DNA from 2 places in the Acidovorax sp. HDW3 genome. Region 2 is predicted to be linked to the other one. Evidence: predicted binding sites of a transcription regulator. Region 2 holds the regulator's gene; the other holds the start of a gene.
The links. The regulator HrcA, encoded in region 2, represses chaperone genes, less so after heat shock. The targets are predictions, from matches to a motif close to TTAGCACTCNNNNNNNNNGAGTGCTAA.

Region 1 (14,296 bases), 110 kb from region 2:
CAGCCACAGGCGCAGCACGCGCTGCAGGGCTTCGGCGGCGAGCTGGCGATCGGGCAGGGCCAGGCGTTGCGATATCAGTTGGCGGCGCAGGGCGGCTTTGTCCATCACATAATTCCCGGTATGCAATGGCACAAGATTTTGACACCGCTGCTGGCCGCCGCCTGCCTGGGCGCCGCCAGCCCCGCCACCTGGGCCCAGAACGCGGGCGACGAGGTGCTGCTGCAGATGCAGCAGGCGTTTCGCAAGGGTGAGCGCAAAAAGCTCAGCCAGCTGCTGGCGCAGGCCGGCGGCCACCCGCTCGAACCCTGGGCCGCCTACTGGGAGCTGCGCGCGCGCCTCGATGAGGCGCAGCCGCAGGAGCTGCAGGACTTTTTCACGCGCTACGCCGGCAGCTACCAGGAAGACCGGCTGCGCAACGACTGGCTGCTGCTCTTGGGCCAGCGCCGCGACTGGGCGCGCTTTGCCGAGGTGCACCCGCAGTACCGCATGGGCGACGACCGCGAGGTGCGCTGCTACGCGCTCTACGTCGATCTGCTGCGCGGCCAGGCGCCGGCGCAGATAGAGAACCAGGCGCGCAGCCTGTGGTACGCGCAGCGCGACGCCGACGACGGCTGCACGCGCCTGGTGGGCCAGCTCTACAGCGACAAGAAAATCAGCGAGGCCGACATCTGGCGTCGCGCCCAGCAGGCGATGGAGGCCGGGCGCTCGCGCGCCGTGCGCGACGCCGTGGCCATGGTCTCCAGCGACGCGCTGCCCGAGCTGGCGCAGCTGCAGGCATCGCCCACCAAATACCTCACGGGCCGCGCCACGGCGGTGAGCCACCTGCGCCGCGAACTGGTGGCGCTGGCGCTCATCAAGCTCGCCACCAGCGACTACGAGGCCGCCGCCCGCCTGCTGGAACAAAAATGGGGCCCGCAGCTGAGCGTGCAGGAGCGCAACCAGGTCTGGGGCGTGATCGGCAAGCGCGCCGCGCAGCGCCTGTCGGACGAGGCCCCGGGCTACTTCGCCCAGGTCAGCCGCGATGCCGACCTGAGCGACGAGCTGCTGGCCTGGAAGGCGCGCGCCGCGCTGCGCGCCGGGCAGTGGAAGGCCGTGCGCCAGGCGATCGACGCCATGAGCGAGGCCGGGCGTGCCGACAGCACCTGGGTGTATTGGAAGGCGCGCGCCCTGCTCGCCGGCCGCCCGGGCGAGGCCGAGCGCCAGCAGGCGCAGCAGCTGCTGCACAGCATTGCCAGCGCGCGCGGCTTTTACGAGCAGCTGGCGCTGGAGGAGCTGGGTCAGCCCATCATGCTGCCGCTGGCGCCCGCACCCCTGACGGCGGCAGAAAAGGCCGCTGCCCAGGCCAACCCGGCGCTGCAGCGCGGCCTGTACGCCATCCAGATCGGCCTGCGCAGCGAGGGCGTGCGCGAGTGGAACTACGCCACCAACCTGCACCAAAGCGGCGGCATGGGCGACCGCGAGCTGCTCGCCGCCGCCGACCTGGCCTGCCAGCAGCAGGTGTGGGACCGCTGCATCAACACCAGCGAGCGCACGCGTGACGTGGTGGACATGGGCCAGCGCTACCCGACGCCGTTTCGCGCCCAGGTGCTCGAGCGTGCACGCGGCATCGGCTTGGACCCGGCCTACGTCTATGGCCTGATCCGCCAGGAAAGCCGCTTCATCATGGATGCGCGCTCGGGCGTGGGCGCTTCCGGCCTGATGCAGGTCATGCCGGCGACGGCGCGCTGGACGGCCAAGAAAATCGGCCTGGCGGGCTTTAGCCCCGAGCAAATCACCGACCGCGACACCAACATCACCATCGGTACCGCCTACCTCAAGCTGGCGCTGGACGACTTCGCCGGCTCCATGCCGCTGGCCGCCGCCGCCTACAACGCCGGCCCCGGGCGCCCGCGCAACTGGCGCAACGGCCCGCTGCTCGACGCCGCCATCTGGGCCGAGAACGTGCCCTTTACCGAGACGCGCGACTACGTGAAAAAGGTGCTGGCCAACACCGTGAACTACGCCGCCTTGCTCAGCGGCGCGCCGCAGTCGCTCAAGGCGCGCCTGGGCCAGATTGGGCCGCGCGACGCGGCCCAGCCCGAGCCGTACCGCGATTTGCCCTGAATTTCAGGATGAAAATGGCGTGTAAGGCACGCCAGTAAAGCGCGAGCAGCTATTAAAAATATAGCAAATCAGGCGTAGCGCTTGGCCCGCAGGTTGTCTTTCATCTGCTGCAGCAGCGGCTGCAGCGCCGGGCCGATGCGCAGCGCCACGCAGGTGGCGAGCACGTCGATCACCAGCAGGTGCAGCAGGCGCGAGACCATGGGGCTGTAGCGGTCGTAGCCCTCGGGGTGGTCGGCGGCGAGGTGGATGGCGCAGGCGCTGGCCAGGGGCGAGCCGCTGGCGGTGATGGCAATCGTGGTGGCGCCGTTCTTGCGTGCGATGTCGGCCGCGTCCATCAGGTCGCGCGTGCGCCCGGAGTTGCTGATGATGAGGGCGCAGTCGCCGGGGCCGAGCAGCGTCGCGCTCATCACCTGCATGTGGCCGTCGCTCGCCGAGATGCTGGTCACGCCCAGGCGAAAGAACTTGTGCTGCGCATCCTGCGCCACGATGCCGGAGTTGCCGGCGCCGTAGATTTCAATGCGCCGCCCCGTCTGCCAGGTGGCGGCAATGGCTTCGGCCGCCTGCTGCACGGCGGCCGTGCTGGCGGCGTTGCGGTACTGCAAAAAAGCGGCGACGGCGTTGTCCACCACCTTCACCAGCACGTCGCCGGTCTTGTCGTCGGCGTCCACGCTGCGGTGGATGAAGGGCACGCCCTCGCTCACGCTGCCGGCGAGCTTGAGCTTGAAATCGGCCAGGCCGTCGTAGCCCATGCTGCGGCAAAAGCGCACCACGGTGGGCTTGCTCACGTGCGCGCGCGCCGCCAGCTCGCGCACCGGCAGGCGGGCAAAGGCGCGGGCGTCGTGCAGCACGAGGCGGGCCACACGCTGCTCGGCGGGCGCCAGCGAGGGCAGGGAGGCGGTGATGCGGTCGAGCATGGGCAGTCGGTGGCGGCGGGGGGAGGCTGGCGCCGAATGTAACGCGGTTTCAACGCCTGGCGGGGCATACACTTGGGCCGCCGCCTTGTCGGCGACCGCTATTCGTTACAGGACAACACAGGCATGAACCAGCTCGACGCACTCAAGCAATGGACCACCGTGGTCGCCGATACGGGCGACTTTCACCAGCTGGCGCAGTTCCAGCCGCGCGACGCCACCACCAACCCGTCGCTGATCCTCAAGGCGGTGCAAAAGCCCGAGTACGCGCCGCTGCTGCAGGCCACCGTGGCGCGCTACCGGGGGCAGGCGCTCGACGCCGTCATCGACCGCCTGCTGGTGCGTTTTGGCTGCGAGATCCTGGCGCAGATCCCGGGCCGCGTCTCGACCGAGGTCGATGCCCGCCTGTCGTTTGATACGGCGGCCACCGTGGCGCGGGCCGAGCGCCTGATCGAGCTCTACCAGGGCGAGGGCGTGCACATCGACCGCGTGCTCATCAAAATCGCCGCCACCTGGGAGGGCATCGAGGCGGCGCGCAAGCTCGAAAGCAAAGGCATCCACACCAACCTCACGCTGCTGTTCTCCTTTGCCCAGGCGGTGGCCTGCGGTCAGGCCAAGGTGCAGCTGATTTCGCCCTTCGTCGGGCGCATTTATGACTGGTACAAGAAGCAGGCCGGCAGCGGGTGGGACGAGGCCGCCATGGCCGGCGCCAACGATCCGGGCGTGCGTTCGGTGCGCAAGATTTTCGAGTTCTACAAGCACTTCGGCGTTGCCACCGAGGTCATGGGTGCGAGCTTTCGCAACGTGGGCCAGATCCAGGCGCTCGCGGGCTGCGATCTGCTGACCATCGCCCCCGAGCTGCTGGCGCAGCTGGCAAACAACGATGCGCCGCTGCCCTGTGCGCTCGACGCCGAGGCCGCCCGGCACCAGGCGCAGCCCTTTGTGCAGTACGACGAGGCGGGCTTTCGCTACGCCCTCAACGAAGACGCCATGGCGACCGAAAAGCTGGCCGAGGGCATCCGCGCCTTTGCCGCTGACGCGCTCAAACTCGAACAGCTCGTGCTGGCCGCCTGATTGCTACGAACCTCGTAAACTCGCGTGTTACGCCCGCATGACGGGTGGCTCCCATTTTTTCTTTTATGCACCAAGTCGTCATCAGCGGCACCGGCCTGTACCAGCCGCCCTACACCATCAGCAACGCCGAGTTGGTCGAAGCGTTCAACCGCTACGTCGATCAGGAAAACGCGCGCCATGCCGCCGCCATCGAGGCCGGCACGCGTGCGCCGCTGGCGCATTCGAGCGTTGAATTCATCGAGAAAGCCTCCGGCATCCGCCAGCGCTACGTGCTGGAGAAAACCGGCATCCTCGACCCGGCGCGCATGTACCCGCATTACGCCGAGCGCGCCGACGACCAGCTCTCGCTCATGGCCGAGATCGCTGTCGCCGCCGCCGAGCAGGCGCTGGCGCAGGCCGGCAAGAGCGGCGCCGACGTCGATATGGTGCTGTGCGCGGCCTCGAACATGCAGCGCGCCTACCCGGCGATGGCGGTCGAGATCCAGCAGGCGCTGGGCGCGGGCGGCTACGGCTTTGACATGAACGTGGCCTGCTCCTCGGCCACCTTCGCCCTCGAGCAGGCGGTCAACGCCGTGCGCACCGGCAGCGTGCGCTGCGCGCTGGTGGTCAACCCCGAAATCACCTCCGGCCACCACGCCTGGAATGACCGCGACTGCCATTTCATCTTCGGCGACGTGTGTACGGCGCTACTGATCGAGCGCGCCGACCTGGCCACCGCCGCCGACACCTGGGAGGTGCTGGGCACGCAGCTGGCGACGCAGTTCTCCAACAACATCCGCAACAACTTCGGTTTCTTGAACCGCAGCGAAGACAGCGACCCGAACGCCCGCGACAAGACCTTCCGCCAGGAAGGGCGCAAGGTGTTCAAGGAGGTGGTGCCGATCGCCTCGGCGCACATCGAGTCGCACCTGGCGGCGCTGGCGCTGCAGCCGGCGCAGGTGCGCCGCTACTGGCTGCACCAGGCCAACCAGAGCATGAACCAGCTGGTGATCAAGAAGCTCGTCGGCGAGGCCAGCGCCGAGCGCGCGCCGCTGATCCTCGACGAGTTCGCCAACACCGCCTCGGCCGGCTCCATCATTGCCTTTCACAAGCACCGCGCCGATCTGCAGGCGGGCGATGCCGGCGTCATCTGCTCCTTTGGCGCCGGTTACTCCGTTGGCAGCGTAGTCGTGCGCAAGCGCTGATGGCGGCGCCCTTCCTGCGCTGCGACCAGAGCGCTGCCTGGCCCCAGCTGCAGGCGCACGCCCAGCAGCTGCAAGACCTGGACATGCGCCGCGCCTTCGCCCAGGACGGCGGGCGCTTTGCCCACTTCAGCCAGCAGGCGCCGGGGGTGTTTGCCGACCTGTCAAAAAATCTCTGGCAGCCGCAGACCGAGGCCCTGCTGCTGGCCATGGCGGCCGAGTGCGGCCTGGCGGCGCAGCGCGACGCCATGTTTGCCGGCGAGGCCATCAACCGCACCGAGGATCGCGCCGTGCTGCACACCCTGCTGCGCCGCCCGCGTGGCCTGGCGCTGGCGGGAGACCAGCCCTGGCTGGCGCAGGCGCTGCACGAAGTGCACGCCACGCTCGACGCCATGCTCGCCTTTGCCGAGCAGGTGCGCGCCGACGCGGCCATCACCGACATCGTCAACATCGGCATCGGCGGCTCGGACCTGGGGCCGCAGATGGTGGTGCGCGCGCTCGACGCCTACACCCAGCCCGGCCAGCGCCTGCACTTCGTCTCCAACATCGACGGCCACGAGCTGCAATCCGTGCTGCGCCGGCTGCGGCCCGAGAACACCTTGTTCCTGGTCGCCTCCAAGACCTTCACCACGCTGGAGACCATGACCAACGCGCGCTCCGCGCTGGCCTGGTTCCAGGCCCAGGGCGGGCAGGACGTGGCGCGGCATTTTGCCGCCCTCACCGCCTGCCCGGAGAAGGCGGCGGCCTGGGGCATTCGCACCACCTTTGGCTTCTGGGATTGGGTGGGCGGGCGCTATTCGCTGTGGTCGGCCATTGGCCTGCCGATTGCCATTGCCATTGGCAGCGCCGGCTTTCGCCAGCTGCTGGCCGGCGCCCATGCCATGGACATGCATTTTTGCCAGGCGCCGCTGGCGGCCAACCTGCCACTGCGCCTGGCCTTGCTCGATATCTGGTACCGCAATTTTCTCGGCTTCGGCAGCCGCTGCATTGCCCCTTACCACGCGGGCCTGCAGCGCCTGCCAGCGTACTTGCAGCAGCTGGAAATGGAGAGCAACGGCAAGGGCGTGGACATGGCGGGCCAGCCCCTGCCCATGGCCACGGCCCCCATTCTCTGGGGCGAGCCCGGCTGCAACGGCCAGCACGCCTTTTTCCAGATGCTGCACCAGGGGCGCGACCGCTTGCCGCTGGAAATCATTGCCGTGCACCAGGCGGCGCACGCCCTGCCCGGCCACCACCGGCTGCTGCTGGCGAACGCCCTGGCGCAGGCGCAGGCACTGCTCGTGGGGCGCAGCAGCGCCTGCGGCCACCGCCACTTTCCGGGCAACCGCCCGAGCAGCTTCTTCGTCCTCGATGCGCTCACGCCCGAGACCCTGGGCGCCTACCTGGCGCTGCAGGAGCACCGCGTGTTCTGCAGCGGCGCGCTCTGGGGCATCAACAGCTTTGACCAGTGGGGCGTGGAGCTGGGCAAGCAGCTGGCGCTGGAGCTGGTGGCGGGCCTGGAGGGCGGCGCCCTCGATGGGCTCGATGCCTCCACCGCCGGGCTGATTGCGCATCTGATTTAAAAAACAGGCGCAAAAAAAGGGCCGCAGCTGCGGCCCTTTTGTTTTTGGCGCAAGGCCGGGCTGATTACATGCCCATGCCGCCCATACCACCCATGCCGCCCATGTCGGGCATGGCCGGGGCTGCAGCGTCGTCCTTGGGCGCTTCGGCGACCATGCACTCGGTCGTCAGCAGCAGCGAAGCCACGGAAGCGGCGTTCTGCAGCGCGGTGCGGGTGACCTTGGTCGGGTCCAGAATGCCCATCTCCAGCATGTCGCCGTAGGTGTCGTTGGCAGCGTTGAAGCCGTAGTTGCCCTTGCCGTTCAGCACTTCGTTGACCACCACCGAGGCTTCGCCACCGGCGTTGTTCACGATCTCGCGCAGCGGCGCTTCGATGGCCTTGAGGATCAGCTTGATGCCGGCGTCCTGGTCGGCGTTGTCACCCTTGACGGTGCTGCCCACGGCCTGCTTGGCGCGCAGCAGGGCCACGCCACCACCGGCGACGATGCCTTCTTCCACGGCAGCGCGGGTGGCGTGCAGGGCGTCTTCGACGCGGGCCTTCTTTTCCTTCATCTCGACTTCGGTGGCAGCGCCGACCTTGATCACGGCCACGCCGCCAGCGAGCTTGGCCACGCGCTCTTGCAGCTTCTCGCGGTCGTAGTCGCTGGTGGCTTCTTCGATCTGGATGCGCACTTGCTTGACGCGTGCTTCGATGTCGGCTGCGGCGCCCGCACCGTCGATGATGGTGGTGTTTTCCTTGCCGATTTCGACGCGCTTGGCCTGGCCCAGGTCGGCCAGGGAGACTTTCTCCAGGCTCATGCCGACTTCTTCAGCGATGACCTTGCCGCCCGTCAGGATGGCGATGTCTTCGAGCATGGCCTTGCGGCGGTCGCCAAAGCCGGGGGCCTTGACGGCGACAACCTTCAGGATGCCGCGAATGGTGTTGACCACCAGCGTGGCCAGGGCTTCGCCTTCGACGTCTTCAGCAATGATGAGCAGCGGACGGCCAGCCTTGGCCACAGCTTCGAGCGTGGGCAGCAGGTCGCGGATGTTGCTGATCTTCTTGTCGAACAGCAGCACGAAGGGGTTGTCCAGCAGGGCAACTTGCTTCTCGGGGTTGTTGATGAAGTAGGGCGAGAGGTAGCCACGGTCGAACTGCATACCTTCGACCACGTCCAGCTCGTTGTTCAGGCTCTTGCCATCTTCGACGGTGATGACGCCTTCCTTGCCGACCTTGTCCATGGCGTTGGCGATGATTTCGCCGATGCTGGAGTCAGAGTTGGCGGAAATGGAGCCCACCTGGGCGATTTCCTTGCTGGTGGTGGTGGGCTTGGATGCCTTCTTCAGCTCCTCGACCAGGGCGGCGACGGCCTTGTCGATGCCGCGCTTGAGATCCATCGGGTTGATGCCGGCGGCGACGTACTTGCTGCCTTCGCGCACGATGGCCTGGGCCAGCACGGTGGCGGTGGTGGTGCCGTCACCAGCGTTGTCGCTGGTCTTGGAGGCCACTTCCTTCACGAGCTGCGCGCCCATGTTCTGCAGCTTGTCCTTGAGTTCGATTTCCTTGGCCACGGACACGCCGTCCTTGGTCACGGTGGGGGCGCCGAACGAGCGCTCGAGCACCACGTTGCGGCCTTTGGGGCCCAGGGTCACCTTGACCGCGTTGGCCAGGATGTTCACGCCTTCAACCATGCGAGCGCGGGCTTCGCCGCCGAAAACTACGTCTTTTGCTGCCATGTGTGGCTCCTACGAATTTGAATGAAATACGGTTCTAGCGCCCGTCAATCAAGCGCTAGCAGCTATCAATTAAATAGCGATCGGCTTATTTCTCGACGACGGCGAACAGGTCGTCTTCTTTCATGACCAGCAGCTCTTCGCCGTTCATCTTCACGGTTTGGCCGCTGTATTTGCCGAACAGCACGCGGTCGCCGACCTTGACGGTCAGGGCGCTGAGTTCGCCCTTGTCGTTGCGCTTGCCCGGGCCGACGGCCAGCACTTCACCCTGGTCGGGCTTCTCGGCGGCGTTGTCGGGGATGACGATGCCCGAGGCCGTCTTGGTTTCGTTTTCGAGGCGCTTGACGATCACGCGATCGGCGAGGGGACGAAGGTTCATGGTTTCTCCTGAAGATGTACCAAGGGGTGGACCGAACCAGCCTGCAACAGGCTGGCGAATGCATGGGAGGGGTGTTGTTAGCACTCGACCCCAACGAGTGCTAATGATAAGGGCGATTGCGGCGGTTTCAAGAGCCGGGGTTGTGCGTGTCAACCCAGGGGCAGGAACTGGCGCAGGACGTGGAAGTGGTCTTCAAAGAAGGCATCTTCGAGCGCCGCCAGGCTGGCGATGGGCTGCCACTGCGCCTGCGCCGCATCGTCGCCGCCGCGCACCGGCGGCAGGGCAGCGGCGCCAAGATCGAAGTAATGCACGTGCGTCACGGTGCGCCCGCGCTGGCTGCGCCCGGGGTGGTCAAACACCCGCACGGCCTGCAGCGCGGCCTGCATGGCCGCAGCATCGAGCGGCCAATGCGTTTCTTCCTGCAGCTCGCGCAGGCAGGACTGCCACAGCGTGTCCTGCGGCTCCAGAAAGCCCCCGGGCAGCGCCCACAGGCCCTTGCCCGGGGCGTGGGCGCGGCGAATCAGCAGCACCCGGTCCTGGCAGCGCAGCACGGCGTCCACCGTCACGAACACCGGCGGGTAGGGCGCGCCGGCCCAGCTGGCGCGGTAGGCGCGCAGCACCTGCCATTCCTCCTGCAGGGCGGCGTAGGCCGGCAGTTGGGCAAAGGCGGCCAGCCAGGCCAGGGTGCTGGCAGGCATCTGCTCGGCCAGTGGCGCCAGGGCGGCGGGGCTGTTGAAATAGGCGTCGCGGATGGCGGTGGCGTCGATGGCGCCCTGGCGCTCCATGCGGATCAGCTCCCAGCCCGGGAAGGCGCGCAGGTAGTTGCTGCTGGCATCCTTGAAATGGCCGACCAGGCCGATGCGCGCCCCGGGCGTGGTGTGTGCCGCCACCGCCTGTTGCACCGCTTGCTGCACGGCCTGGGCCCAGCGCGGCTCGTCGTAGTAGTCGCGCACGGGCAGCACGGTCAGGCGGGCCTGCTCCGCCTCGGGCAGGGCGGCGCGCAGCAGGGCGGCGCGCTCTTGCCAGGTAAAGGGGTTCTTCGGGCTGCGCGCCTGGTGCGCCGAGCCCACGACCACCACCACCTGCCGCGCCTGCGCCAGCGCCGCCTGCAGCAGTGCCAGATGGCCGTGGTGCACGGGCTGGAAGCGGCCAATGAGGACGGCGGTGTCGAGCATGTGTTTGCTATGAAAAATATAGCTGCTAGCGCTTGGTGGATAAGCGCTGGCGGCTATTTTTCTCACAGCCCCGCCGCTGTGCGCAGCGCTTGGGCTTTGTCCGTCCTCTCCCAGGTGAACTCGGGTTCCTCGCGGCCGAAGTGGCCGTAGGCGGCGGTCTTGCTGTAGATGGGGCGCAGCAGATCGAGCATCTGGATGATGCCCTTGGGGCGCAGGTCGAAGTGCTCCTGCACCAGCTTGGCGATTTCGTGGTCGGGGATCACGCCCGTGCCTTCGGTATAGACCGTCACGTTCATGGGCCGCGCCACGCCGATGGCGTAGGCCACCTGGATCTGGCACTGGCGCGCCAGACCGGCGGCGACGATGTTCTTGGCCACGTAGCGCGCGGCGTAGGCGGCGCTGCGGTCCACCTTCGTCGGGTCCTTGCCGGAAAAAGCGCCGCCGCCATGCGGGCAGGCGCCGCCGTAGGTATCGACGATGATCTTGCGCCCGGTCAGGCCGCAGTCGCCCTGCGGGCCGCCGACGACGAAGCGCCCGGTGGGGTTGATGAGGTATTGGGTGTCCGCCGTGATCCACTCCTTGGGCAGCACGGGCTTGATGATGTCTTCGATCACCGCCTCGACGAAGGCGCTCTTCATCTTGGTGCCGTCGCTCATCTCGGGGCTGTGCTGGCTCGACAGCACCACGGTGTCGATGCTGTGCGGCTTGCCATCGACGTAGCGCATGGTCACCTGGCTCTTGGCGTCCGGGCGCAGGAAGGGCAGGCGGCCATCTTTGCGCAGCTGCGCCTGGCGTTCGACCAGGCGGTGCGCGTAGTAGATGGGCGCGGGCATCAGCTCGGGCGTCTCGTCGCAGGCGTAGCCGAACATCAGGCCCTGGTCGCCGGCGCCGGTGTTGAGGTGGTCGTCGCTGGCGTGATCGACGCCCTGGGCGATGTCGTTGCTCTGCTTGTCGTAGGCCACGAGCACGGCGCAGCCTTTGTAGTCGATGCCGTACTCGGTGTTGTCGTAGCCGATGCGCTTGATGGTGTCGCGCGCCACCTGGATGTAGTCCACGTGGGCGTTGGTGGTGATTTCACCGGCGAGCACCACCAGGCCGGTGTTGCACAGCGTCTCGGCAGCGACGCGCGAGCGCGGGTCTTGCGCAAAAATTGCGTCCAGGATGGCGTCCGAGATCTGGTCGGCGACCTTGTCGGGGTGGCCTTCAGAGACGGATTCGGAGGTGAAGAGAAAGTCGTTCGCCATTTGAATAAACTCCACAGGTTGCAGCATTTTGGGCGTTGCCCTTGCTCTGGGAGCTTGGCGAACGCTTTAGCAGTTTTGTTTACCGTCGCCCTGCAAGTTGCTCATTTAACTCGGCGACCAAGCCTGTATTTTAATGCCTTTGATCTTCCGGTTTTTGTCCTTGTGGCCTTTGTGGCTGCTGCACGGCCTGGGCGCGGCCCTGGGCTGGGTGGCGTTTGTGGCCTCGGCCACGTACCGGCGCCGGTTTCTGGCCCACGCGCAGCTGGCGGGCTACGGCTTTGCGCAGGTGCGCGCCGCTGTCGGTCACGCCGGGCGCATGGTGGCCGAGCTGCCGCGCCTGTGGCTCGGGGCGCCGCTCGCTTGCGACATCGTGAATGCCGAGTGCGTCGAGCGTGCCTGGGCGGCGGGCCGGGGCATTGTGTTCCTGACGCCGCACCTGGGCTGCTTTGAACTCTCGGTGCAGGCGGCGGCGCAGCGCTGGGCGGGCGCGCATGGCGCCATCACCGTGCTCTACCGCCCGGCACGCCAGCCCTGGCTGGCCACCATCATGCGCACCGCGCGCAACCGTCCGGGGGTGCAGGCGGTGCCCACCGATCTCTCGGGCGTGCGCCAGATGCTCAAGGCCCTGCGCCGGGGCCGGGCCGTGGGCCTGCTGCCCGACCAGGTTCCGCCCGAGGGCCAGGGCCAGTGGGCGCCGTTTTTTGGCCGTCCGGCCTACACCATGACCCTGGCGGCACGCCTGGCACAGCAAACCGGTGCCAGCGTGCTGCTGGCGCGCTGCGAGCGCCGCGCCTGGGGCCGTGGCTACACCTTGATTCTGGAGGAATTGCCTGTGCCCCTGTCCGATCAGCTCGACGCTGCCGTGCTGCAGCTCAACCAGGCGATGGAGGCCACCATCGGCCAATGCCCGCAGCAGTACCTGTGGGGCTATGCGCGCTACAAGCAGCCGCGCGTGGAGGCCCAGGCATGATGGCGCGCGCCGGCATCTGGTTCATGCAGTCCCTGGCCCGGCTGCCGCTGTCGTGGCTGCGCGCCCTGGGCTGGCTGCTGGGGCAGGTTTTGTACCTGCTGGTGTGGCCGCGCCGGCGCGTGGCGCTGCGCAACCTGCAGCTGTGCTACCCCGAGGCCAGCGCCGCCCAGCGCCGCACCTGGGCACGCCAGACCTTTGTGTATTTCTGCCAGGCCTGGCTCGATCGCAGCTGGCTGTGGTCGGCGCCGCAGGCGGTGGTGGCGCAGCGCGTGCAGCTGCAAGGGGCGCTGCACGAGCTCGACGGCACGACGCCGACGATCTTGTTCGCGCCGCACTTCTACGGCATGGACGCTGGCGGCCTGGCGCTGCCGCTGCACACGGCACGGGCCTTCACCTCGATTTTTTCCACCCATCCCAATCCCGCGATCGACGCCTGGTTCATGGCCGGGCGCCAGCGCTTTGGCGAGGTGCGGATGCTCAACCGCGCCGACGGCGTCAAGCCCATCATCGCCAACCTGCGCCAAGGGGGGCTGCTGTACCTGCTGCCGGACATGGACTTTGGCGCCAAGGAGTCGATCTTCGTGCCGTATTTTGGCCAGCAGGCGGCCACCGTGCCCTCGCTCTCGCGCTTTGCACGCCTGGGCCGCGCCAAGGTGCTGGGCATGTACACGCGCATGACGCCCACCGGCTACGTGGCCGAGATCACCCCGGCCTGGGACAACTTCCCGACCGAGGACGTGGTGGCCGACACCACGCGCATGAACCGCGAGTTGCAAGCGGCCATCGCCACCATGCCGGGCCAGTACTACTGGGTGCACAAGCGCTTCAAGACCCGGCCTGAGGGGCAGTCGTCGGTGTATTGAGGGTGTTTTATGGCGCTAGGAGCCTGTCGGACTTGGAGCGTCGAAAGCGAAAATCGGCCCCAGCGAGACCAGTTTTTGCCGGATTGGCAGCCCAATAGCCGAGCTATTGGGCAAAAAGACGGTGTTCTCGAAGAGCGGCGAAGCCAAAAATGGGCCGCTGCGGTCGATTTGCAGCCGACGATTTCCAAGTCCGACAGGCTCCTAACGCTTGTCTATCAAGCGCTAACAGCTATCATTTTTATAGCTATTCTGGGCTATCTGCAGTGGGCGTAGGCGCAATGTCCTGCGCCTCGGGGGCCTGGGCGGCCTCGGCCTGCGGCGGGTGCGCCCATTGCCACAGCAGCTGCGCCACGTCCTCCACGCCCTGTTTCTTGAGTGCCGAGAACAGGCGCACCTCGCCGCCGCCGGCGTTCAGACGCGTAATCGACAGCACCTTGGCCTGCTCGGCGCGCGTCAGTTTGTCGGCCTTGGTCAGCAGCACCAAAAACTTCAGCCCCGCTTCGACGCGCGGGCGCACCACTTCGAGCAGCGCCTCGTCGAGCTCGGTCAGCCCCAGGCGCGGATCGCACAGCAGCACGATGCCCGTAAGCCCCTTGCGGCTGACGAGGTAGTTGGCCATCACCTGCTGCCAGCGCTGCTTGTCGCTGCGCGAGACGGCGGCGTAGCCGTAGCCTGGCAGATCGGCGAGCACGGCGTCCGTCACGCCTTGCTTGCCCAGGGCAAAGAGGTTGATGTGCTGCGTGCGTCCGGGTTTTTTGGAGGCAAAAGCGAGCTGGCGCTGCTGCGTCAAGGTGTTGATGCAGGTGGACTTGCCGGCGTTGGAGCGGCCGACGAAGGCGAACTCCGGCACCTCGACGGGCGGCAGCTGGTGCAACTGCGCAGCGGTAGTGAAAAAGCGCGCCGTGTGCATCCAGCCCATGGCGGTTTTTGCGTCGGGTACGCCGAGGGGGGAAGGGGCTGCATTAGATGCAGCGCAAAGCTTGGTCATGGGAGATGGGGATGCCGTAATCCCTCATTGTAGAATTGCGCGGATTTTCCCTGACATGACATAACCAGACTGCCCTCGATATGAAGTTGCTCGCCTCCTTGCTGACAGCTGCCGCTCTGGTGGCCCCTGCGCTCT
Region 2 (14,296 bases):
TTGGGCGCTGCGCCAGGCTTGGGCGGCGTTGAGGGCGGCGTCGCCCGAGCGCGCTTGCAGGGCGATTTCTATCGCGCGGCGGTAGAGCGCGCTGTCGTCGCTTTGGCGGGCGGCTTGCAGCATCAGGGCGTAGCCCGTGCCGGGCTCGCCGGTGCTGGCGGTCAATTCGCCCAGCAGGACTTCGTAGAACAGCTCGGCGGTACGGGCCTCGCGTACCTCGTCGGCGCGTACGGCTTTGGATTTGGTGGCGCTGGCGGCTTGGGCGCCAAGGCTCAGGGGGAGTACAAGCAGGGCGCAGGCCAGGGGTCGCAGGCGTGGGTGGAGCAGCATCGACCCATAATAATCCAAGCCTTGCTGTGTTTTGGACTGTCGCTGCCATGCCTGAATTGCCCGAGGTTGAGGTCACCCGCCAAAGTTTTGCGGCGCATATTGCCGGTGCCCACATTACGGCCGTGCGCCTGGGTAAGCCGCTGCGTTGGCCCCTGGGGTGCGCGCCCGAGCAGCTGCTCGGGCAGCAGGTGCTGGGGGTGCGCCGGCGTGGCAAATATCTGTTGTTGGATTTGAGCGGCGGTCTGTTGCTGCTGCACCTGGGCATGTCGGGGCGGTTGCGCTTTGCGCCTGCTTTGCCGCCGCCGGGAGGGCACGATCACTTTGATCTCGACACGGATCAAGGGCTGCTGCGCCTGCACGATCCCCGGCGCTTTGGGGCCGTGGTGTTCACAGCGTCGGAGCAATCGCCCGTGGCGCGCAAGCTGCTGGGGGGCTTGGGGCTCGAACCTTTGAACGCAGACTTTACGATGGCCGCCTTGCAAGCGGGGCTGGCGCGCCACCGGGCGCCCATCAAGCAGGTGCTGCTCGCTGGCAAGGTGGTGGTGGGGGTGGGCAATATCTATGCGTCAGAAGTGCTGTTTTTGGCCGGCATTCGGCCCACGACTGCTGCTGCTGTCCTGGGGCCGGTGCGGGTGCGGCGGCTGCAGCAGGCAATTGGGGCCGTGTTGACGCGGGCTGTGGAGCGTGGGGGCACAACTTTGCGCGACTTTGCCAGCGCTGACGGCAATGCAGGACATTTTCAAACAGAAACAAAAGTGTATGGCCGCGCTGGCCAGCCTTGCGTGCAGTGCGGCGCGCCCATACAAAACCTGGTGCAAGGCCAGCGCAGCAGCTTTTATTGCCCCCGCTGTCAGCGCCCTTGAACGCCGGCCTTTGATAGGCGCGGCGTGACGGCGATGCTATATTTTGTCCAGTTCCAGCCCTTGGCCTGGACATCTACTTTGCGGAACACCAGTGGGACCTTCATTCAACGAGCAATTTGACCAGCATGGCGCCTGGCGGCGGGCCTTTGCGCAGCAGCTCAAGCAGCTGTCGGAATGGTTGTCGGCCAACGATTTGATGGACGCGGCGGTCGAGGAGCGGCTGCAGCGCCTGGAATCCCAGGTGCGCAGCGACAAGGTCATGGTGGCCTTCGTCGCCGAGTTCTCGCGCGGTAAGTCCGAGCTGATCAACGCCCTGTTTTTTGCCGACTATGGCCGGCGCATCATGCCGGCGAGTGCTGGGCGCACCACGATGTGCCCGACCGAGCTCGGTTATGAAGCCGATGTGCCGCCAAGCCTGCGCCTGCTGCCCATCGAAACCCGCCTGCAAGCGCAGGGCCTGGCGGAGTGGCGGCTGCGGCCCGAGCAGTGGTTGCAGATTGCGCTGGACGTCAACAATGCCGATCAGATTGGGCGGGCGCTGGAAAAAGTCTCTGAAGTGCGCCGCGTCAGCCTCGATGAAGCGCGTGCGCTGGGCTTTTGGCATGACGAGTTACCCGAAGAAAACCCGGTGCCAGATGCCGAGGGCCTGGTCGAAGTGCCCATGTGGCGCCATGCCCTCATCAATATGCCGCACCCGCTGCTCAAGCAGGGCCTGGTCATTTTGGACACCCCGGGCCTCAACGCCGTTGGCGCCGAGCCCGAACTCACGGTCAGCCTGATTCCACAGGCCCATGCGGTGCTGTTTATTTTGGCGGCCGATACGGGTGTGACGCGCTCGGATTTGTCGATTTGGCGTGAGCATTTGGTGCCCCCCGGGGGCAGTGCCGAAGCGCGCTGGGTCGTGCTCAACAAAATCGACACCCTGTGGGACAGCCTCAACACCACGGCGCAGGTGCAATTGCAGCTCGAACGCCAGTGCACCACGGTGGCCGATATGCTGGCCATGCCGCGCGCCCGGGTGCTGCCGATTTCGGCACAAAAAGGTTTGGTGGCCAAGGTGACGCACAACGCCTCGTTGCTCAAAACCAGTGGCCTGCCCGAGCTCGAAGATGCGCTGGCGCAGGGCATCATGGGCCAGCGCCAGGCCATCTTGCGCGCAGCCGTGACGACGGGTGTGACGGGGCTGCGCGCCGAAACCGAGCGTGTGCTCAACGTACGCCGGCGCGATTTGGATGAGCAAATGCTGGAGCTGCGCAGCCTGCGTGGCAAAAACGCGTCGGTGATTGATTCCATGCGCGGGCGCATCGAGCTCGAACAGCGCGAATTTGACGCCAGCGCCGCCAAAATCCAGGCCGTGCGCGCTGTGCACCTGAAGCTGCTGCGCGAGCTGTTTCGCCAGCTTGGCGCGCGCTCCCTCAAGCACGAGCTGCAGGCGCTCACCGATGCGCTGCAGCAGCGCGGGCTCAAGCTCGGTGTGCGCAAGATTTATGAAGAATCGTTTGCCCGGCTGCGCGCCATTGTCGATAAGGCGCAGGCTTCGGGCACTGAAATCCACGCCATGCTCGATGGCACGTTCCGCCAGCTCAATGCGGAGTTTGGCTTCTCTTTGCAAGTGCCCGCCGTACCCCGGCTTGACAGTTTTCTGCAGGAAATCTCCCGCATCGAGGCCAACCACCTGCAGTACCTGAGCATGGGCAATGCCCTGCGCCTGTCGCAGCCCGAGTTCACGCAGCGCCTGGTGCGGGCGCTGTCGATGCGCCTGCGCACGGTGTTCGAATCGATTGCCAACGACCTGGAGTTGTGGAGCAAGTCGGCCACGGCGCAGCTCGATGCCCAGCTGCGCGAGCGCAAGCGCAGCTTTGCACGCCGCATCGAGGCGGTTGACCGTATTCAGAGTGCCGCCAATGGCCTGGACGAGCGCATTGGTGAAATCGAGCTGTCCGAGCAAGAGCTGCAGGCGCTGCAAAGCCGCTTGCACAGCTTTACGCAGCAGCTGCTGACCATGCCCGGCAGCCAGGGCGCACCGCACTGATGCTCTGGCCCCGTTTGGACATTGCCACGCCCGTGGTGCGCTGGCAGGTGCAGCATGGGCGCCAGAGCCTGCCGTGGCAGCAAACGCGCGATCCATACCGCGTCTGGCTGTCTGAAATCATGCTGCAGCAGACCCAGGTGGTGACCGTGCTCGACTATTACGGTCGCTTTCTGGCGCGGTTTCCTGATGTGGCGGCGCTTGCCGCTGCACCGCAAGACGAGGTGCTGGCGCTGTGGAGCGGCCTGGGCTACTACAGCCGTGCGCGCAACCTGCACCGCTGCGCGCAGCAGGTGCTGGCGCAGTACGGCGGCGTCTTTCCGGCCACGGCAGCGCAGCTGGCCGAGCTGCCCGGCATTGGGCGCTCGACGGCGGGGGCGATTGCGGCGTTTTGCTTTTCTGAACGGGTGCCCATCCTCGATGCCAACGTGCGGCGTGTGCTCACCCGCGTGCTGGGCTTTGATGCCGATCTGGCCCAGGCGCGCAACGAGCGCCAGCTATGGGAGCAGGCCCAGGCGTTGCTGCCAACCGATGATGTGGCCCAGGCCATGCCGCGCTACACCCAGGGCTTGATGGATTTGGGTGCGATGGTGTGCCTGCCGCGCCAGCCGCACTGCAATGCCTGCCCACTGCAGGCGCAATGCGCCGCCCTGCGTGCGGGCACGCCCGAGCGTTTTCCCGTGCGCACGCGCCGGCTGCAGCGCCGGGCCCAGTCCTGGTGGCTGCTGCTGGCGCGCAACGCCGAGGGCGAGTTCTGGTTGCAGCGCCGACCATCAACAGGGATTTGGGCCAGCCTGTACTGCCCGCCTGTGTTCGAGGATGAAGCTGACATGGCGCCCTGGGTGGACGCCCGGGCCCAGCACCTGCCTGCCTTTGTGCACGTACTCACGCACCGCGATCTGCACCTGCACCCAGTGCTGGTGGCTGGCATCCAGCCGCCGGGCGAGGGGCGCTGGTGCAGCGCCGCGCAGTGGGCCGCCCTGGGGTTGCCTGCACCGGTGCGCAAGCTGCTCGATGCCTGGAATTAATTGCTATCAAAATAATAGCTACTCGCGCTTGCCTGGTAAGCGCTAGGGGCTAAAAACACTTGTTTTTTACCGCCCATCGAGCTCACGGTGGCGGCACAGCGTCGTCCATTGGGCGGCGAACTGCGCCGTCAGTTGCTCGGCCAGGTAAACCGAGCGGTGCTGACCGCCGGTGCAGCCGATGGCAACGGTGACGTAGCTGCGGTGGTTGAGCACCAGGGCTGGCAGCCAGCGCTGCAGAAAGGTGGCCACGTCGTGCTGCATCTGCAGCACCTCGGGTTGCAGGCGTAAAAAATCGGCCACGGGCGCATCTTGCCCGGTGAGCTCGCGCAGGTCGGGTTCGTAATGCGGGTTGGGCAGCATACGCACGTCAAACACGTAGTCGGCATCCATGGGAATGCCGCGCTTGAAGGCAAAAGACTGGAACACCAGGGTGAGCTGGTCTTCGGGCGTGGCCAGCAGTTGCTTGATGGTGCTTTGCAGCTGCGAGGGGCGCAGCACGCTGGTGTCGATCACATGCGCTTGCTCGCGCAGCCCGGCGAGCAGCTCGCGCTCGTGTTCGATGGTTTGCACCAGCGCCTGCCGCCCGACGGGGCCGGCGCTTTGGTCGAGTGGGTGGCGGCGGCGCGTTTCGGAAAAACGCCGCACCAGGGTGCCGGTGGAGGCATCGAGAAACAGCGGCCGCACCACAATGCCCTGCGCCCGCAGCTGCGCCAGCTGCGCCGGCAGTTGCGGCAGGCCGGTGGCGCTGCGCGCATCCATGGCAACCGCAATGCGCCCGCCGTGTTGCGGGTGCTCCAGGGCGACGAAGGCGGCGAGCAAATCGGGCGGCAGATTGTCGATGCAGTAGTAGCCCGCGTCTTCGAGCGCATGGAGGGCGACGGATTTCCCTGAGCCGGACAGGCCGGTGAGCAAGACGAGTTCAAGTGGCATGGCCGAGCTCCGTGGTCAACATTTCCTGGGCGTGCGCCAAGGTGGCGTCCGAGAGCTGGGCGCCGCCCAACATGCGCGCAATTTCATGCACCCGCGCCTGCGCTGCCACGGCGGTGACGCGGCTGCGCGTTCCCGCCTTGCCCTGCTGTTTGGCTACGACCAGGTGCTGGTCGGCGCAGGCCGCAACCTGGGGCAGGTGGGTGACGGCGAGCACCTGGCGGTCACGCCCCAGGCGCTGCATGAGCCGGCCCACGGTGTGCGCCACGGCGCCGCCGACGCCGGCATCGACCTCGTCAAAAATCAAGGTGCCGGCCTCGCCCAAAGCGCTGGTGGTGACGGCAATGGCGAGCGCAATGCGCGAGAGTTCCCCGCCCGAGGCAACCTTGGCGATGGGCCGGGGGCTGGCGCCGGGGTGGCCGGCGACGAGGAATTCCACCGCATCGAGCCCCTGCAGGCCGGGGGTGGCGGCAGGCGCGAGCTGCACCTGGAATTGCCCCCCAGCCATCCCCAAGCCTTGCATGGCCTCGGTGATGGCGCGTGATAAACGAGGCGCAGCTTGCGTGCGTTGCTTCGATAGTTGTAGTGCCGCCGTCTGGTAAGCCTGGGCGCAGGCTTGCTCCGTGGCCTGCAGCTGCGCCAGGTCGGCAGCAGCGTCGAGCTGCGCCAGCTCCTGGCGCCAGCTGGCGAGCAGCGCCGGCAGGTCTTGCGGCTGGCGTTTGTAGCGCCGCGCCAGCGCCAACCACTGCGCCAGCCGGGCGTCGAGCGTGGCCAGGCGCTGTGGATCGAGTTCGGTGCGGCGCAGATAAGCGTGCAGCGAGTGGCAGGTATCGTCGAGCTGCGCCAGGCTGGCAGCCAGCACCTCGGCCATGGCGGTCAGGGCCGGGTCGAGGTGCGCCTGCTGCGCCAGTTGGTGCTGGGCCCGGCTCAGTGGGCTGTGCGCGCCGCTGTCCTCGTGTTCGAGCAGCGCCAGGGCGCTGCTGGCGGTGTCGAGCAGGGATTGGGCGTGCGTCAGGCGGTTGTGCTCGGTGTTGAGCGTTTCCCATTCCTGCGCGCTGGGGCTGAGTTTGTCGAGCTCGCCAATTTGCCACTGCAGGCGTTCGCGCTCGCGCAGCAGGCTCTCTTGCTGCTGCTGCGCTTGCTGCTGCGCCTGCTGCGCTGCGCGCCAGGCCGTCCACAGGGGGGCCAGGGGCGCGCTGGACAGGCCGGCGTAGGCATCGAGCAGGTCGCGCACGGCGTCGGGTCGCGTCAGGCTTTGCCAGGCGTGCTGGCCATGGATGTCGAGCAGCTGCTCGCCCAGGTGGCGCAGCTGGGTAGCGGTGGCGGGGCTGCCGTTGATCCAGGCGCGGCTTTTGCCTTGCAGGTCGATGACGCGGCGCAGCAGCAGGGCCGGGCCGGCTTCAAAACCGCCATCGTCCAGCCAGGCGATGAGGGTTGGGGGAACGTCGAATTCAGCGCAAATATCGGCCTGGCGTGCGCCCTCGCGCACCACGGCGGTGTCGGCGCGCGCGCCCAGCGCCAGTTGCAGGGCGTCGATCAGAATGGATTTGCCTGCGCCGGTTTCGCCTGTGAGGGCGGTAAAGCCCGATTGCAGCTCGATGTCGAGCGTCGGCACGATGACGAAATCGCGCAGGGCAATGCGCCGCAGAGCCATGGTCAGGAGCCTCCTTCGTTCCAACGCAGTTTTTTACGCAAGGTGGCAAAGTAGTTCCAGCCCTGCGGGTGCAGAAACCGCACGCAATGCGCCGAGCGGCGCACCAAAATCCGGTCGCCGTGCAGCAGCGAGGTGAGCGACTGCATGTCGAAATTGGCGCTGATGTCGCGCCCGCCGACGAGTTCGATGGCGATTTCGGTGCTGTCGGGCAGCACGATGGGGCGGTTGGAGAGGGTGTGCGGCGCAATCGGCACCAGCACCCAGCCGCCCACCGACGGGTGCAGCATGGGCCCGCCAGCAGAGAGCGCGTAGGCCGTCGAGCCGGTGGGCGAGGAGACGATCAGGCCGTCGGCGCGCTGGTTGGCAACGAAGTGGCCATCGACCTCCACGCGCAGCTCCACCATCGCCGCCGTTGCGCCGCGTGCGACCACGACGTCGTTCATCGCCAGCGCCTCGAACACGCATTCGCCGTCGCGCAGTACCTGCGCCTGCATCAGCGGGCGGGTGTCTTCTTCGTACTGCCCGCGCAGCATGGGGGTGAGGGTGCTTTGGTAGTCACCCAGTGGAATGTCGGTGACAAAGCCCAGGCGCCCCTGGTTGATGCCGATCAGCGGCGTGCCGTAACGCGCCAGGCGCCGGCCAATACCGAGCATGGTGCCGTCGCCGCCGACGACCAGCCCCAGATCGCATTGCGCGCCGATGGCGTCGGCATTCAGGGCGTTGTAGTGCGTCAGGCCCGTGTTGGCGGCAGTTTCGGCCTCCAGCGACACTTCGCAGCCCTGGCGCTCCAGGAACTGGGCAATGTCCTGGATGATCTCGCGCGAGCTGCAGACCGTGGTGCCAGACACTGCGTTTTGGTACTTGCCAATCAGGGCCACGTGGTGGAAGCGGGACGTCATGCTGAAATTACATCATTAAAATCAAAGGATGCTCGATGATCGCGCCAAGTTGTTGCTCAAAGCGCTTGTAGAACGTTACATCGCCGATGGGCAACCCGTCGGCTCGCGCACTCTTTCCAAAGCCTCGGGGCTTGAACTCTCGCCCGCCACCATCCGCAACGTGATGGCCGACCTGGAGGAACTGGGCCTGATCGCCAGCCCCCACACCTCCGCCGGCCGCATTCCCACGGCGCGCGGCTACCGCCTGTTTGTGGACACCATGCTGACCGTGCAGCGCCACCAACTGGCCCCGCCCGAACTGGTGGCCGAGCAGCCGCAGAAGGTGATTGCCAATGCCGCCAGCCTGCTGTCGAATCTGTCGCAATTCGTGGGTGTGGTGATGGCGCCCCGGCGTACTTCGGTGTTCCGGCAGATCGAATTTTTGCGCCTGTCCGAGCGCCGCTTGCTGGTCATCATCGTCTCGCCTGAGGGCGATGTGCAAAACCGCGTCATCTTCACCGATGTCGATTACACCCCGACGCAGCTGGTGGAGGCGGCCAATTTTCTCAACACACATTACGCTGGCTTGGCCATGGAGCAGGTGCGCGAGCGCCTCAAAACCGAGGTCGAACGCCTGCGCGGCGAGGTCGCCACCTTGATGCAGGCCGCCGTCAACGTCAGCTCCGAAGCCCTGTCGCAGGCGCAAGATAAGGTTGTCATCGCCGGTGAGCGCAATCTGCTGGCGGTGAGTGATTTTTCGGGCGACATGCACAACCTGCGCCGTGCGTTTGATCTGTTCGAGCAAAAAACGCAAATCCTGCGCCTGCTCGACATCTCCAGCCAGGCCGAGGGCGTGCGCATCTTCATCGGTGGCGAGAGCCAGGTCGTGCCGTTCGAGGACTTGTCGGTGGTGAGTGCGCCCTATGAGGTCGATGGCCAGATCGTCGGCACCCTGGGCGTCATCGGCCCAACGCGCATGGCATACGATCGCATGATCGAAATCGTGGACATCACCTCCAAGCTCGTTACCAACGCCTTGAGCCATCGCCGCTGAAGGTGGCCTCAAGCCCTACAATAGCCGGCTTTGGTGCCCGCAAGGGTGAGGGGCGTTAGCTCAGTTGGTTAGAGCAGAGGACTCATAATCAATCCAGCAACGACGTTAACGCTGATGATTCGTGGATTGAGTGGCGTGCTTCCAACGTTGTGTGGCAAGCGTTCGCAGCGAAGTGACCACTTCTTGTGATTGCTACCGAAAGGTGGTGCGCCAGGGTACTTGCTACGATCTTGCTACTGGAGATAAAAGAGGCTTGGTTGGCGTGCGGAGGACGCATGCCGAGCAGGCACAATGATGGTTTTGGTATGAATGGGCCGTTAGCTCAGTTGGTTAGAGCAGAGGACTCATCAAAAATGGTGACCATGGGGCGAGAGCCCCATTGGAAAACCGGGTGAATTCAAGGAACCCTACAGCGCAAGCCATGGCAACCTTGAGCCAAGCCCGCCGAAAGGCAGGTCGCAAGACCGGTAGGCGGGAAGGTGCAGAGACTAGGACGTGAGGAGCCCATCCGATAAGCGTCCCGTGAGCGCCCGGCGCCCCAACAGTTCGGCTGTGGGCGGTGAGATAGTCCAAGGAGTGGGGAAACCCACGCAAACTTGAATCCTTTGGTCGCTGGTTCGAGCCCAGCACGGCCTACCATTCATCCACCATCGGCGCATGGCGACGCCAATTCCCTTGTCCACGGTGCTGAGCTTTGAGGCGCAACCCGACCTCTACGAGCCCGTCGCCGACTGGACGGACGCCACGCATTACGCGCCCATCAAGCCACTCGACGACTACACCCCGCAAGATCACGCGCGGTTAGCGTGGGAGATCCTGCGCCGCATGCCGCTGTACCGCCTGCACCTGAAGGAACTCCAGGCGCTGGGCATCCCACACCATTTCCTGTATGGCCGCCACAGCTACCTGACGGGCCGGCACCTGGGCCAAGTCCAGGACTGGGAGCGCATCTCCGTTTTGGGTCATGTGTGCAACCCGCCTGCCTCCCCGCGCCAGCGCACGCTCAAGGCCTATGTCTACGACAAGCCCGAAGGCGGCTGGCACGTCGTCAACCGCAATATGTGGGTGCGTGAGTACTGGGGGCTGGAAAAGCTGCCAGCCTGGCGCAAGGCTTGGGATGCGCGGTGGAGCGCCGCCAGCTTGTTCACGTCCCCCGCGCAGCGCGTGGCGCAAGGCGTGACGCGTTCAGCCGGGCGCAAAAGCCATCCGGTGGTGAATGTTGGGGCCAATGAGGTGCTGCTCGCGTTCAGGCTGGATGTGCCGGTGGAGCCCCAGTTGAGGGCGGCCAAGCAGGTATTGGAGGAGTGCAGGAGGCAGGCCATCGCTGTCGCTCCTGCTTCTTCGATCCCTGTCAGCGGAACCAAAGGGGCGTGGCGGCCGCTGCGCGATCCGCTGACGATGGAGTCGCTGGGATGCACGGCGGGCGTGTTGCTCAAGCAATTGGAACTGCATCCGCTGTGGCTGCGCGTGTGGGATGCGTGGCAAGTGGCGCGCCAGGAGCAAGGGACGGCGCACCCACGTCTTGCACGGGCAGAGATCATCGGGCGGTTCCGCAGCGACTACGCGGCCATCCTGCAAGGTGCCGCTGGCAAGACCTTGGTGGACACGCTGGCCACCAAGCACCAGCGGCGGACCAAGGCCGTGACGCTGTGGGATGCACTGGAGCAGGCGCTCAGGCCTGCCATGGTGCCCAAGTGGCAGGCACGCGGCGAGAAATACATCGAGCGCAGCGCCGAGGCGTATCGGCAGGTGGCGGCGCTGTCGTTCGCCTCCGGTTGAGGGTGGTGGTTCAGCGCATCGGCACCAGGTGCGATTCGATGAAGTGCTCCAAGTCCTGGCGGCGGTAGCGCACCAGACGCCCGTACTTCACGTAGGGCAGGTCGTAACGCTTGGTGCAGCGCCAGACGGCCAGCGTCTTTGGATTCGTCAGGCCCAGGTACGCGGCGGCTTCGGCCTCGTCCAGTAGTTCCTTGTGTGCTCGGGCGGGTGTCATGGGGGCTCCGTTGTTTTTCATGAACCGGACTGTAGGCAGCGAACCTCTCAAAGCACTCTTTTTGTGAAATTTCAAAAAGAGCGAATCTGCGGTTTCTTCGCCTGTTGTCTGGCGAAGTTATTCAGTGGTTGCCAGGCCCGTTGAGCGCCTGATACGCTGCCATGGCGCGGCTTGCTGGGTGGCATCGACACCATGTGCAGCCGCCGCGTTTCACTGCGGCTTCGCCGCTTCCCCACCCCCACACTTCTTTCCCCGACGCCACTGCAGTGGTGCGCTGCCGCATGCGCTATCGGGCGGGGGAGGAGGTATTGCACTTGGAGAACCATCGTCATGTCCATCAAACTCATCACCCAAGAAACTCTCACGGATTGCGGCCTGGCCTGCGTTGCCATGGTGGCGGGCCGCAGCCTGGAGGCCGTGCGCAAGGTAGCCGTCAAGGAGCTGGGTTACCCGAAGGATGGCCCCTACACCACTACGCACGAAAACTTGTTCAAGCTGCTCAAGCACTTCGGCATCGGGCATGGCAAGAAGGCGCCGTTCAAGACGCTTGCGGCCATGCCGTCGCTGGCGATCATGGAGACGCGCAAGATGCCCAGCACCGGCAACTCACACCTCGTCGTGTTCGAGCGTACGGAGGATGGCGATGCCCGCGTGCTTGATCCTGGTTGGTGGCTCAAGCAGCAGGTCAGAAGGGATTGGAACCGCATCAAACTCGATACCTTTGTACCCATTTACCTCGCCGACGAGCCGGAGGCCAAAAAGGCTGCGGGGAAGAAGCCGGTCGGCAAGAAAGTGACTGCGGCCGTTGAATTGCAGGTGGATGCGCAGGCCGATGACAGGCCTGCAGCCGAAGAGCCCATGCCGACGAAGCCGGTGCGCGGGAGCAAGAAGCCCAAGGCCAAGAAGGCGGCTCAAGAAAAGAGTGCCGCGGTGGGTAGCAAACGGTTGGCGGTCGATAGCGCGCAGGATGGCGCTCACCTTCAGCCAGCAGCCGTCGCGCAGGCTTCTGACGATGCGGTGGCACAGAACGGACCACCGGTTGCCGATGGCATGGTGGCGAGCGCGCAGGAGTGGGGCGATGCTGTTTGAGGCACTCTTGCGCCCAACCTTGCGTCGCATCGATCTGATTGAACCGTGGCCGATGCCCGACCACTCTTCGGGCAAGGTTGGACGCAGCCTGCTGGCCGGCGGCATGGTTCTGCACTTTGACAGCTTGGCGCTGGTCTGCACTTCCCCGCTGCGCTATCGGCGGGGCCAGAACGGAGCGCGCATTGGCGATGTGGACCTGGGTTACCGGCTCACGTCGGTGGCTCGGGAAGATGCAGACCTGTGTTTCCCATCGTGCGTCGCACGCACAACCATCGCGCCTGCAGACTGGTTCGCCGGGTTAGGGAGCGTGCCGCCGTTGTTGCTGCTGGTGATCTTGGAAGAGTGCGCAGGGGCCTGGGTGTTGACTTGGCGCTTTGTGAACGATGCTCTTCTCCAGTTGGGGTACCGCCCCGATCTCGATGGCTGCATCGAGCTTGCGCCGGTCGGGCATCGTTTCACGCTGGGTCGCATCGCCGTCAATAGTCCTGCCGATGCCTTCGGTTGGCTGCACCCGGCCAGTGCGTACCCGTTTGCATTGGATGGCTACTGCTGGCGTAGTGCCCATCCCCGTGATTGGCCGTGGCCTTTGCGCAAGGCGTTGCAAAGTCAGTCGGCTGGCGTGCGCTATCGAGAGGTTATGCGGCGTGCATTGCTGGCGCGCTTTCAGCAACACGACAACCTTCGGCGAAGGTTGCGCATGCTGTGCTATGCGGTGAACGTGGCGGATGTGCCGGCTGGGTTGATCGAAGAGCTGGCGTGGCAGCTGCGGCAAAAAAGCGAGGCGTGAGCGCCCTCAACGCTTGCCCTTGCGTGCCGGCAAATCCTGAAGCAGTTCGTCCGTCGCCAAGCCCAGCCCCTGGGCGAGCCGCCAGATGTTGTACAGGCTCAGGTTGCGTTCGCCGCGCTCCACGGCGCCCACATAGTTCGCATGCAGGTCGGCCCGCTCAGCCAGCATCTCCAGCGTCAACTGCTTCTCCACTCGAAATTCCCTCAGCCGCTTTCCGAAGGCCGCCTGCACCCGGTCGCGTTCCTGCGCGAAGCGTGCTTCGAGCGGTTGCGGCTTGTTGACGAGTACCCGGGTCATGCCGGGCAGTCTGTTTTTTCACCTCCTATCAGTCCACAAACTATCCGTTTGTTTCTGGCAAACTAATAAACCAACCAAAACGGATAGTGTTTTTTGAAAGCATCCAGATGACGACCACCTATTTCTATCCTGTCGCCGTTCTTCGCAGGGCTGAACGCAAATACCTCGGTCTGCAGATTGCCGTGCTGGCGACTACCTTGGCACTGGCTGGGTGTTCGTCCCAGCCGGAGACGGCCGATATTCAAAAGGATTTGGCGGAGGCCTATGCCTGTCCCATCCTCGATCTGTCAGATGTGAAGAAAGTGGATGGCGCTGCCAATGGCAAGTTCTACGACGTAGCATTCACCCACACGATGAGCATCAAGGGTGGCGCAGACACTGCGGCAAAGCTGTTCGCCGAGTGGTCGCATCTGGCGGGCCAGCAACTACCCGCCAAGATGGCGTTGGAGCAGGCCCAGGCCACAGGGAATGTCGCAGCCATCACACAGGCCGAACAAAGGCTCAATGCCATGGATGCCCGGCTGGTTCAGATCATGCCTTGTGAGACACTGGAGGCTGTGACTCGCTTGCAGATCATGCGCGCCAAGGCCGATGAAACCATCAAGACGGGGCAGGACACCACCTCCGTGCCGATTTCCGTCAAAGTCCGCGGCCAGGGTCGCATGGCAAAGGCTGAAAGCGGTTGGCACTTTGCAGGCATGCCCGCGTTCAGCACCGCAGAGATCGTGACGGCCCCGGCGACATACCCGCGCTTTGCCGCCCCATCAACGCCCATCGCTGCAGCGGATACGGTTCCCACGGAGGCTGCAGGCAGTGGCAGCGTAACGCCAAGCGCAGAGGCCATTGCACCCGCCGGCCCCAGCTTCGATTGCACCAAGGCATCCACGGTCGTCGAAAAGATGATCTGCACCAGTCCAGCATTGGCGGCTGCAGATGCCCAAACGGTGGCTGCCTACAAGGCGAAGCTGTCCGCGTCCAGCGATCCCGAAGGGATCAAGCAGCATCAGGCCACTTGGCGGCGCACCGTGCGCGATGCTTGCACCACGCCGGAATGCGTGACTACGGCGTACCAACAACGGCTGATGGAACTGAAATGATCTGCTGGTACAGAACCTTTGCCGGGCTGGCGTTGCTTGCAGCGGCCATGACGGCGCATGCGGAAGGTGCCTTGCTCAAAGTGCCCACTCGTGAGGGCGTCACCGCAACGCTGTTCTGGGAAGCCGTGCCCGACGCCAAGGCCACGGTGTTCATGTTTCCTGGTGGTGGTGGTGGCTTCGGCAAGGTCGAGGATGGCAAGGCCACCGGCGGCAACTTCCTGGTGCGCTCGGCACCGTACTTCCTGGCCAATGGTTTCAACGTTGCGATCT

Region 1: a site for HrcA is predicted at 8,999-9,025, ahead of groES (co-chaperone GroES). Genes of this name have one in related genera too.

Annotation. Positions count from the first base shown of each region.
Region 1 covers NZ_CP049885.1:351,088-365,383, forward strand. Annotated here, with positions in the region: gene G7045_RS01540 (5-formyltetrahydrofolate cyclo-ligase) at 1-105, opposite strand, end outside; gene G7045_RS01545 (lytic transglycosylase domain-containing protein) at 121-2,103, shown strand; gene G7045_RS01550 (MurR/RpiR family transcriptional regulator) at 2,172-3,017, opposite strand; gene tal (transaldolase) at 3,141-4,088, shown strand; gene G7045_RS01560 (beta-ketoacyl-ACP synthase III) at 4,154-5,272, shown strand; gene pgi (glucose-6-phosphate isomerase) at 5,272-6,831, shown strand; gene groL (chaperonin GroEL) at 6,896-8,545, opposite strand; gene groES (co-chaperone GroES) at 8,631-8,921, opposite strand; gene G7045_RS01580 (bifunctional nicotinamide-nucleotide adenylyltransferase/Nudix hydroxylase) at 9,071-10,096, opposite strand; gene metK (methionine adenosyltransferase) at 10,159-11,340, opposite strand; gene G7045_RS01590 (lysophospholipid acyltransferase family protein) at 11,474-12,310, shown strand; gene G7045_RS01595 (lysophospholipid acyltransferase family protein) at 12,307-13,173, shown strand; gene yihA (ribosome biogenesis GTP-binding protein YihA/YsxC) at 13,418-14,092, opposite strand; gene G7045_RS01605 (cytochrome c) at 14,242-14,296, shown strand, end outside.
Region 2 covers NZ_CP049885.1:465,131-479,426, forward strand. Annotated here, with positions in the region: gene G7045_RS02080 (tetratricopeptide repeat protein) at 1-330, opposite strand, end outside; gene mutM (bifunctional DNA-formamidopyrimidine glycosylase/DNA-(apurinic or apyrimidinic site) lyase) at 378-1,193, shown strand; gene G7045_RS02090 (dynamin family protein) at 1,285-3,225, shown strand; gene mutY (A/G-specific adenine glycosylase) at 3,225-4,250, shown strand; gene rapZ (RNase adapter RapZ) at 4,317-5,180, opposite strand; gene recN (DNA repair protein RecN) at 5,170-6,831, opposite strand; gene G7045_RS02110 (NAD kinase) at 6,834-7,730, opposite strand; gene hrcA (heat-inducible transcriptional repressor HrcA) at 7,759-8,763, shown strand; gene G7045_RS02120 (hypothetical protein) at 9,421-10,542, shown strand; gene G7045_RS02125 (helix-turn-helix domain-containing protein) at 10,553-10,756, opposite strand; gene G7045_RS02130 (cysteine peptidase family C39 domain-containing protein) at 11,087-11,845, shown strand; gene G7045_RS02135 (hypothetical protein) at 11,835-12,632, shown strand; gene G7045_RS02140 (helix-turn-helix domain-containing protein) at 12,639-12,929, opposite strand; gene G7045_RS02145 (lysozyme inhibitor LprI family protein) at 13,037-14,026, shown strand; gene G7045_RS02150 (alpha/beta hydrolase) at 14,023-14,296, shown strand, end outside.